One region of the Sinorhizobium sp. Y406 genome, then DNA from elsewhere that is predicted to be linked to it. Evidence: predicted binding sites of a transcription regulator. Region 1 holds the regulator's gene; the other holds the start of a gene.
The links. The regulator LexA, encoded in region 1, represses DNA repair genes until DNA is damaged. The targets are predictions, from matches to a motif close to TGTTCNNNNTGTGTTCNG.
Positions count from the first base shown of each region.

Region 1 (5,158 bases):
TGCCGCTTTTCTACGAGATATCATCTGTCCCCAAGGTCATTCGCAAAATTCGTGCCCGAACGATCCGCATTTCACCCCCGCGGATCTTTCGACGTCCCGGAAAGGGACAATCGTGTAATGATGACAACAACAAGGCAAAAATACGAATTTCAAGGCGAGATCGCGCCGGGTTTTTCTCGTTATGGTTTACAAAACGTAAACACCAGACCGACGGAGATGCGCAGTACCAAGCGGCAGAGGCCGAAGAAATTCGTGCGGGCGGCGAGCTTAAATCTTGCAACGAACCGCACTTCGCGCAATAACGCGCTGCCCGGATGGGTGGCCGAGCGGTTTAAGGCACCGGTCTTGAAAACCGGCGACGGGCAACCGTCCGTGGGTTCGAATCCCACCCCATCCGCCAGCGTGAACTTTGTCCGACCCGGCACCTGCTCCCATTCGGACTCGACTGTCTGCCGACGTCTCGAGCACGTTCGGCCAATTCAGCCGAGCGGGCTGGCGCGCGCCGTGGAATTCTTCTATATAGTCCAGGCCTGCCGGGGTCGTAGCTCAGTTGGGAGAGCGCCGCAATCGCACTGCGGAGGTCGAGGGTTCGACTCCCTTCGACTCCACCATTCTTCTCTTTGTCCAGCCCGGAGCCGTGATGCCCGATCTGCCCGGCGGCGGCGGCAGGTTTCTTCGCCGAGGCGCATTGCGCCAAGTCGTTTACCGGGAACACAAAATGCTGGTTTCGGCCACCAAGGTTTCCTTGCCATCGCTGGCGAATTGAGGGACAGTTGGGGTCTGCATCTTTTCGTGTCGGCAACTCCCGCGAGTGGAGAAAATCATGTCCTCTAAAACTCTGATGGCGGTTGCAGCATTGGCGCTCCTGTCACTTTGGGGATGCGCCACCACCGGCGCTACGGGCAACACGACCTACGCGCAGTGGTACGGCCCCTACCCTGAGCCTGACTTCGACGTTCTCAGTCCCGGGGGTCTGCGCCTCGCCTATTGATCGGGCGCCACATCAACGCTCCATCGCCCGACAGCCCAATGGCTTGTCGGCCCCGGCAAAGCGACGCCGCCCAATTCAGCATGGCAATATTCACGGAATGTTAGGCACTTGCGGAACACAAATGGAACGGATAGTGTCTGTTCTTGATTTGTTTCGCGATTCTGGAGTGACGCGCCATGCTGACCCGCAAGCAACAGGAATTGCTTCTCTTCATTCATGAACGAATGAAAGAGTCGGGAGTCCCGCCGTCCTTCGATGAAATGAAAGACGCGCTCGATCTTGCGTCGAAGTCGGGCATCCACCGGTTGATCACTGCGCTCGAGGAGCGGGGCTTCATTCGCCGGCTTCCCAATCGGGCACGCGCACTTGAAGTCATCAAGCTGCCGGAAGCCTATACGACACCGGCGCAGCCAAGGCGCGGCTTTTCGCCGAGCGTCATCGAGGGCAGCCTGGGCAAGCCATCTGCCGCGCCCAGGGTCGAGGCGCCACCCGCAGAGACGTCCTCGATTGCGGTTCCCGTGATGGGGCGCATCGCCGCCGGCGTCCCAATTTCTGCGATCCAGAACAATACGCACGAGGTTTCCGTTCCGCTCGACATGATCGGCAACGGTGAACATTACGCACTGGAAATCAAGGGCGATTCGATGATCGAGGCCGGCATCCTCGATGGCGACACCGTGATCATCCGCAACGCGAGCACGGCCAGTCCGGGCGATATCGTCGTGGCACTGATCGATGACGAAGAAGCGACCCTGAAGCGATTCCGCCGGAAGGGTGCGTCGATTGCGCTCGAAGCGGCGAACCCGGCCTATGAGACCCGGATATTCGGACCGGACCGGGTGAAAATCCAGGGCAAACTGGTCGGGCTGATACGGCGGTATCACTAGCCCATCGCCCCGGTGATCGGAGCCGTTTCGTTTGGCCGATGCATGGGTATTAGCGCACAGTGCGTGATCGAGTGGGCAACAGTTATCGTCCGAAGCCTTGGGCGGTAGACGTTCCGCTGGACGTTGCGGCCGACCAGCGCCGAGTACTTTCGTCTGGCTGCCTCCCCGCATCCCCGCATGGGCGTAGAGCCGTCCGCAGGTGGACGGTCGGCGCCACGGGTATTCTCCCCGGTTATCGTATCGGTTTCGGGCCCAGCTCAATCTCCCTCGGGTTCGGCTTTCATGTGGGAGACGGCATGGCTTGGCCGGTCGGATCTGCGGTCCTGGGTTTGCCCATGGACTCTCCTCCTTGTTGCGATCTCGACGCGATCCATGGGTCCGATGAAAGTTCCTCCAAAGCGCTGCCTATGGAGTCTTGCTGGATCGGATTGCGTGCACACCGTTCTCGCGGCCACGCTCGCGGTATCGCTTGACCATGCGGCGGGCGATTCCGCCTGACCAACGCGCTCCGACGATCAGGCGGTGGTGAAGCGGCGGCCCGGTCAGGCCGGAATCGACATTCTGCAGGCAAGCGGCCGTTGCCGCAGCGGCTGAAGATCACTTGCCAAGAAATTTGCCGGCGCACATCGGTGCCACCAGCCGGATCATCAGGGGAATTTGGAGGCCTCGCCCGGAATTGAACCGGGGTACAAGGATTTGCAGTCCTCTGCGTCACCACTCCGCCACGAGGCCTCATCGACAAGAAATATCAAGTCGTGGCGAGCGTTTAGAATCATTCGAGATGAACCGCAAGAGGCAATTTCCGAAAAACGCACCCCTCGTCTCGGCCCATCGTAAAAGGAGGTTGGACACTGGAATGCCCAGCCTCCCAGTTCGATCGCAATAAACTCACCCATAAGGTAGGATTTTCCTTGATTTTCCTCAACCGGCCCTGTTTTGTCACAAAACTTTCACACTTAATGGGCGAGGACATGTTCGACGGCAAGATCTCCCTTTCCGACTGGCACCAATGTGCAGGCGGGCACCAGCGGTGTGTTTTCGAGCATGACCTCTACCCGAATATTCTGGTCAAGGTTCTCAGAATCAGGGGCAACAGCGGCGAGCGCCAATCGACGCGGATGCTGCGCTTCATCGATCGCTTCAAGCGGTTCGGTGCCTACCGGACATTTCGACGCGAAGTCGACGAGTTTATCGAACAGGCCCGAAAGTTCACCCTGTCCGACACAGCCGATCTCCCCATCCCCGGAGTGCTGGGCTTCGTTCAGACCGAACACGGCCTCGGTCTCGTGGTCGAGAAGATCACTATGGCAAACGGACAGTTGGCCCCAACCTTGCGCGACCTGGCGCTGGCGGGGCGGTTGACGGCCAGGCACCTGGCGATGATTGACGAACTTTTCGAGCGCTGTCGCCGGCTTCACATCGTGCTGATGGATTGCAATGCCGGCAACTTCGTAGTGACGGACCGTCGCTGTTTTGAGGAACTGATGTGCATCGACGGGACCGGTGAAAAAAGCCCGTTGCGCATTTTCGCTCTCAGCCGCAGGGCCAACGGCTTCAGACTGCGGCAAATGCGTGAGAAGCTGTTTCTCAAACTCGCCAGAACCTTGAACGATCCGGCGGCGCTGCCCAACGAGGGGCACGTCCACACGGTCCTAGAGCCGTATCTACGGCCGAAGCGCAGACTTCACGCGGTCGAGGGCGTTCCGGACGCACTCAACGTTTCACGGGCCAGCTAGCCCGAGATCGCAATTCTACTTCCCCGACGTTTTCTCGGTGTTGCCGCGCCAGCGGGCCCACCACACGGCGAGTCGTCGGCGTGCGCGACGCACAACCGGTATGTCGTGCGACAGCACCAGCAGCCCGAGCGGTATCATCCAGAAGCCGAGGACCGGCAGGAAGCCGAGAACACCGCCAGCAATGAGCAGAAGCCCAATTGTCACCCTGAGGGCCGGCGAGTCGGGCAGGCCGACGCGCCATGTACCGAGAATGATTTCCCGCGTTTTCGGATCGATACCGAAATGCTTCTTCTTCGCCATTGCTTCCTTCCTGCGACTTTCCCAGAATTGGTGCTTTCTCCACAGCCGAGCAAGCGGCGCTTTCAATTTTTTTTGAAAAATCGCTTGGCAAATCGAAAAAGCATTTGTATTAGCAGCCTCACTTCTGCGGCGCAGATGATCCCTGGTAGCTCAGCGGTAGAGCACTCGACTGTTAATCGATAGGTCGCCGGTTCGAATCCGGCCCGGGGAGCCAGTTTCGAAGAGCCATTCGCGGCGAAGGCCGGAGTGGCTCTTTTCGTTTGCTAGCGCATCGGCCGAAAATCGATGCGCAGATCCAATGATTTACAGCGTCCTCTGTGTGCCCTGAAAAACGCACGGCGCCGCAGGTCCATCAGAGGTTCCGGATGCGCTTCGCGTGGTTTTTCCTGATTCTCGCCATTGGCACCGAAATCGCCGGCCTCACCGCCATGAAGGCCGCCGGGGGCGCCTATGTCGGCCATGCGGTCATGTATGGCTCGATCGCGCTCTCCTACGTGTTTCTTGCTATGGCGGTGAAGACGATTCCCGTCGGGGTCGCCTACGCGATCTGGGAAGGCTCGGGCGTCGCGCTGATCACGCTCGTCTCGGTCATGGTCTTCGATCACGTGCTGACCGGTCGCGAGATGCTCGGCCTCTCCATGGCCGTGTCCGGTATCCTTCTCGTCAATGCCGGCAAGGTGCAGGACGAGGAAAGCGCGGCATGAGCATGCCAGTCTTTTCCTTCTCCTCCTTCGCCTTCGCCGTGCTGGCCGGCCTTTTCGACGTGGCTGCCAACCTCGCCTCCTCGAGATCGAACGGCTTTAGTCACCGCGGCTGGGGTGTGCTTTCGATTGCCCTCGTGCTCGCCGCCTTTGCGCTGCTCGCGGAGGCCGTCAAAGGCATGGAATTGGCGATCGCCTATGCCGTGCTGGGCGCTACCGGCATATTTGGAACGGCGATCTCGGGCCGCCTTCTCTTTGGCCAGAGATTGAAGCCGATCGGGTGGATCGGTCTCTGCCTGATCTTCGGTGCGGTGCTGGTGCTTCACACCGCCTGACGCGGCCGTCCCTTTGAACGGGACTCCTTGTGCTTGGGCGCCGTGTTGCGCGGTGCCCGCCACGGCATCAGCCAGCGGAGAACCGGAAAATAGACCCCATAGGGCAGAAACTTGAGCAGCTTGACGAGATAGGTGAAGCGTTTCGGGAAGGTGATCTCGAAGCGTCCGGACTTCAGCCCTTGCGAAATCCGCGCCGCCGCCGTCTCGG
Region 1 covers NZ_CM178974.1:1,339,080-1,344,237, reverse strand. The annotation lists gene AC4P1R_RS06510 (septal ring lytic transglycosylase RlpA family protein) at 1-24, opposite strand, end outside; tRNA gene AC4P1R_RS06505 (tRNA-Ser) at 313-400, shown strand; tRNA gene AC4P1R_RS06500 (tRNA-Ala) at 536-611, shown strand; gene AC4P1R_RS06495 (hypothetical protein) at 824-991, shown strand; gene lexA (transcriptional repressor LexA) at 1,168-1,878, shown strand; tRNA gene AC4P1R_RS06485 (tRNA-Cys) at 2,537-2,610, opposite strand; gene AC4P1R_RS06480 (YrbL family protein) at 2,790-3,614, shown strand; gene AC4P1R_RS06475 (hypothetical protein) at 3,630-3,914, opposite strand; tRNA gene AC4P1R_RS06470 (tRNA-Asn) at 4,054-4,128, shown strand; gene AC4P1R_RS06465 (SMR family transporter) at 4,280-4,618, shown strand; gene AC4P1R_RS06460 (SMR family transporter) at 4,621-4,950, shown strand; gene AC4P1R_RS06455 (SDR family NAD(P)-dependent oxidoreductase) at 4,938-5,158, opposite strand, start outside.

Region 2 (5,158 bases), 890 kb from region 1:
CAGAAAGGCGAACCCGCCGCTGGTGCTGCCGCAAGGCATCGAAACAACCGAGGAGTGGCTGAGCGCTCTGGCCGGCATGCGCAACGATCTGGAGCCACCGGCTCGCGCCCTGGAGCCATCGATCGAACACGTGTCCGATGCCCTTAGCGCGGCCGGCGCAGACCTCGTGCGCATGTCCGGCTCGGGTGCGACCTGCTTCGGCCTGTTCCGCAGCGATGAAGAGGCGGCTGCGGCTGCACGGCGCATTTCCGCCGCCCATGCCGGGTGGTACGTTCTAGCCAGCCGCAGTTCCGGAAAGAGAGGATAAGGCCAGATGCCGGGAATCGACGAGACTCGCCACTTCATTCCCGTCGGCATCGCCGTCCTCACCGTCTCCGACACGCGTACGCGCGCGGACGACAAGTCCGGCGATACGCTGGAGACGAGGATCCGCGAAGCGGGTCATCTGCTCAAGGCCCGCGCAATCGTCCCTGACGAGCGGCAGAAGATTTACGATCAGGTGAAAACCTGGACGCTCGACCCCGAAATCGACGTCGTCATCACCACCGGCGGCACAGGCTTCACCGGCCGCGACGTGACGCCGGAGGCGCTGGAGCCGCTGTTCGAAAAGCGCATGGACGGCTTTTCCGAAGTCTTTCACCGCATTTCCTTCGACAAGATCGGCACATCGACGATCCAGTCGCGGGCAACCGGCGGGGTTGCGAACGCCACCTTAATCTTCGTGCTGCCCGGCTCGCCCGGGGCCTGCAAGGATGCCTGGGATGGAATCCTGAAACAGCAGCTCGACTATCGGCACATGCCCTGCAATTTCGTCGAAATCATGCCGCGACTCGACGAGCACCTGAAGCGCGGTTGAGGAAACTGTTCCCTTTGGAACAGCCGCCGGCGGAAAGAGCCGCTACCCTTGTTACGTTAGCTTCGCGCGGCCAGGTGACTATTCGCTTGGAATGAACGCGACGGCGCCTCTTTCCTAAAAATATGGGGAAGTAGGAGATATATAACATGCGCTCCACCCGGTCGGGGCATCATGGCAAAGATTTTTCGCGAGCAAGGTGATTTAAGAATGGCTTCGGGGGTGCCGCAAGGCACACCCCATATTCCGTGGGTCTGGGCAAGCTCGTTCAGGCGCGCTCGGCCATCCGGTGTCTCAGCGCCACCCATGCTGGAACGAGTTCCGTGCCAAGCTTGCGCACCGACCGCGCATTCGCGATATCGCTCAGCCGCATATCGGCACGCGCCATGGCGACGGCGTCAAGCTTTCGCATCAAGAATCCAGTCTCAAGCGGGGGCGCCCTCTTGGACAGCCGGCTGAGTAGGGGCCGCTTGTGCACTCTCGATGGAGAGAAGCGCGCCGGCGCCTTGTTGAGCGAGACATATTCGAGGAGTTCGTCGACCCAGCGGCCCACAGGACGGGCGCCCGGCTCGAGCAGCATCAGCCACTCGCCCCGTGCCGACCGCACGACATCGCCAAGGTCCCAGTCGACACAGAAGCGACAGCCCGCGGCGTCGGCGACATGCAGCGAGCCGTCCTTGGAACCGTGATCGAGTATGATGACGTCGCTGACGAGCCCTTCCACTGCACCCGTGACCAGTGCGGAAAGCGTTTGTGCCAGCTCCGCTTCATTGTCCCGCGTTTCCATAATGATCGTCAGCATAGCCGTTCCTAGCGCATTGCAGAGGCAAATACCACAAGATTACAGGGGCAAAGCCGACCGCCTCCTCCCGATGCCGAGATGACATGGAATTTTGTTCTTGATTTGTTCTGCTGTCTACGGTAGGAAAATAGTCAGAGCGGAACAGACTCGACTATCGGTTCCGAGGAGATTTCCATGAACGAGCTGTCTCAACTCAGGCGGGGCGCCTTTGCACCGGGCAACAGCGCCGAGATCGCCGACGCCATGGCCACCGCAAGCGGCGTCAGGATCGATGTCGACCGCCGCCGCGGGCGCGGAGCGGGCCTCAACATGTCAGGACGTTTCGAGCCCGTAACCCGTGAGACCTTCGATGATGGTTGGCAGACCATCGAGGATCTGCCGCCCTTCAAAACCGAGGTCCAGGTCGAGAAACCACGGTCGGTTATCACCCGCAACGAATCCCCCGATATTCCCTTCGACCGCTCGATCAATCCCTATCGCGGTTGCGAACATGGCTGCATCTATTGCTTCGCGCGGCCCACGCATTCCTATATGGGCCTCTCTGCGGGCGTCGACTTCGAATCCAGGCTGTTCGTCAAGCCAGACGCTCCGCGCCTGCTGGAGCGAGAGTTGGCACGGCCGGACTACAAGGTGCGGCCGATCGCGATAGGCACCAATACCGATCCCTATCAGCCGATCGAAAAGGAATGGCGCATCATGCGCCAGATCCTCGAAGTGCTTCAGTCGGCCAACCACCCGGTGATGATCGTGACCAAATCGGCCATGGTGGCGCGCGACATCGACCTGCTTGCACCGATGGCTGAGAAGGGCCTCGCGCGGGTCGGCATTTCGGTGACCACCCTTGACCGGAAGCTTGCACGCGCCATGGAGCCGAGGGCCTCGACGCCGGCCAAACGCCTCGAGGCGATGCGCGCGGTGTCCGAGGCCGGCATTCCAACCGCTGTTCTGGTTGCTCCGGTCATTCCCGCCTTGAACGACCATGAAATCGAACGCGTGCTGGACGCGTCCAAGGCGGCTGGCGCTGCCGAAGCAAGCTACGTGCTCCTGCGCCTGCCGCTGGAAGTGAGTCCACTGTTCCGGGACTGGCTGTTGAGAAACTACCCTGATCGCTACAGGCACGTAATGTCCCTTATTCGCTCGATGCGCGGTGGCAAGGACTATGACGCCGAGTTCGGCAAGCGGATGAAGGGCGCTGGCCCCTATGCCTGGCAGATCGGCCGCCGCTTCGACCTCGCCGCCAAGCGGCTTGGCCTCAATCTCGCGCGCCGCCAGTTGCGAAACGATATCTTCGTGCCTCCGCTCGGAATGGGGGTGCAATTGTCGCTGCTTTAAGGGCTCACGCGCATCTCCGAGACGCCGAGGCGGCAGTTCTCAAGCAGGCGCTGCTCCACAGCGGCGCGCGTCTTGGCAAACGCGCAAGTGTTGCCGTGGCCCTTGAGTCGAGGTCGCGTCAGACAGGCATGCAATAGATCTTGGAGCCACGTAACAGCGTCCGGACGGACCCATGGCGCCTTGAGCGCCGACAGGATTTCAGCTCCGGCGTCCTCCCCGCCTCAGGACGACGCCGGCTTTCCTCCCGGTCACCGCCGCACTCGTACCGGGGGGCTTGAAGGGAATCGGGCGAATATGCGAGGGTCCCCCGCATGTCACGTCGCAACCCGCCCGATTCCCTCCTTTTCCCTCTCCAACCGGTGATCCCGGATTTCGCTCTCGAACTGACGGCAAGGCGGGACGGCTTCTGGCCCGTTGCCGGTGCCGATGAAGTCGGCCGCGGGCCGCTCGCTGGCCCGGTGGTCGCCGCCGCAGTCATCCTTGATCCCGATGCCGTCCCTGACGGTCTCAACGACAGCAAGCTCCTGAGCGCCGAACAACGCGAAATGCTGTTCGACCAGATCATGGCGACGGCCACGGTTTCGATCGCGTCATCCTCGGCGAGACACATCGACACCAGCGATATTCTCAAGGCCAGCCTCGATGCCATGCGCCGGGCGATTTTCGGCCTGGCGACGGCGGCCCGCTTTGTCCTGATTGATGGGCGCGATGTGCCTCCGGGTCTCGCCTGTCAAGCAAAGGCGATCGTCAAGGGCGACTCGCGGTCGGCTTCAATTGCTGCCGCCTCGATCGTCGCCAAGGTCACGCGCGACCGCATGATGGCGCGCGCCGATTCTACCTTTCCCGCCTATGGCTTTGCCCTGCATGCGGGCTATGCGACAGTGAAGCATCGCACCGCTATCGACAGCCATGGTCCGTGCTCGCTGCACCGCATGAGCTTCCGCCCCTTCCGGCAGGTCTGAGACCAAGCGACGTCCTCACAACCGATCTTCCGAGAAGGGCCGGCAAGAAGGTTCTCGATCCGGGATCTGTCGACGGCGACGTAAGTTCGCTGCAGCAGAGGCAATACCGCCCAGGGATATTGTGGCTTGCGGAGACAGAGCGATCTTCAACTGGCATCATTGCCGACTGCCATCTGCCGCGGGCTCGGGCCGTTCAATGTGCAACAGTGGAAGGTGGACTTGGCGCACCATAGGTTTCGGGCGGCCCGAGGAAGTTCAATTCCGATATTCGCGATCGAAATAAACACGTCTCGATTGCGCATGACCAATGTCGGCAATGCCCAGCGTAGGTGACATCCGACAAAAAAGCCCCGCCGAAGCGGGGCTCTCCCGTTTAGCGTTTTGGAGCGATCTCAGTTGAGGCGCGATTTGACCTCGCCGAGGGCCTTCCTGAAGAGCGCTTCCTGTGCGCCGGCATCGGCCTTCGCCATCAGAACCTTCTCCGCGGCGCTGATCGCTAGGTCGACGGCGGCCGCGCGAACCGCGTTGATCGCGTCGCTCTCGGCCTGCTTTATCTTCTGCTCGGAAAGTGCCGTGCGGCGCGCCACGTATTCCTCGGTCTTCTGCCTGGCTTCCGCCGTCAGCATCTCCGCCTCGCGCTGCGCCGCGGCAACGATGCTGGCCGCTTCGGCCTCGGCGTCCTTGCGCTTGCGCTGGTATTCGGCGACGAGACCCTGCGCCTCTTCGCGCAGTCGCTTGGCTTCCGCCAACTCATTGCTGATCTTGTCGGCGCGGGTATCGAGTGCGCCGGCGACCATGCCCGGAACTTTAAGATAGACGATGAGTGCCAGGAAAAGGATCAGGCCAACAAAGGCATAGAAAGTCGCATCAAGAGCCATAATTACCTGCTCCTCAGTTGCCCGCAGACGCCTTGACGGCGGCGGAAATCTCGGCCTTGGTGACGGTTCCGCCGATCAGTTGCGTAACGACGGCAGTTGCCGTCTCTTCGGCGATCGCACCAACGTCGGAAAGCGCCTTGGCCTTGATGTCGGCGATGCGCGTCTCGGCGGCAGCGATCTTCTTCGCGAGATCGGCCTCGACCGCAACACGGTCGGCACTCGCCTTGTTCTTGGCCGCTTCGCGGGCGGTATCTGCAATCGAATGGCCCTTGGCCCTCGCGTCGGACAATTCCTGCTCATATGCCGCAATGGCGGCATCGGCTTCGCCTTT
Region 2 covers NZ_CM178974.1:451,769-456,926, reverse strand. The annotation lists gene AC4P1R_RS02170 (4-(cytidine 5'-diphospho)-2-C-methyl-D-erythritol kinase) at 1-307, shown strand, start outside; gene moaB (molybdenum cofactor biosynthesis protein B) at 314-856, shown strand; gene AC4P1R_RS02160 (glycosyltransferase family protein) at 1,122-1,655, opposite strand; gene AC4P1R_RS02155 (PA0069 family radical SAM protein) at 1,830-2,987, shown strand; gene rnhB (ribonuclease HII) at 3,299-3,949, shown strand; gene AC4P1R_RS02145 (F0F1 ATP synthase subunit B) at 4,342-4,827, opposite strand; gene AC4P1R_RS02140 (F0F1 ATP synthase subunit B) at 4,841-5,158, opposite strand, start outside.
Region 2: AC4P1R_RS02155 (PA0069 family radical SAM protein) is a predicted target of LexA. The motif match lies at 1,748-1,765, and genes of this name have one in related genera.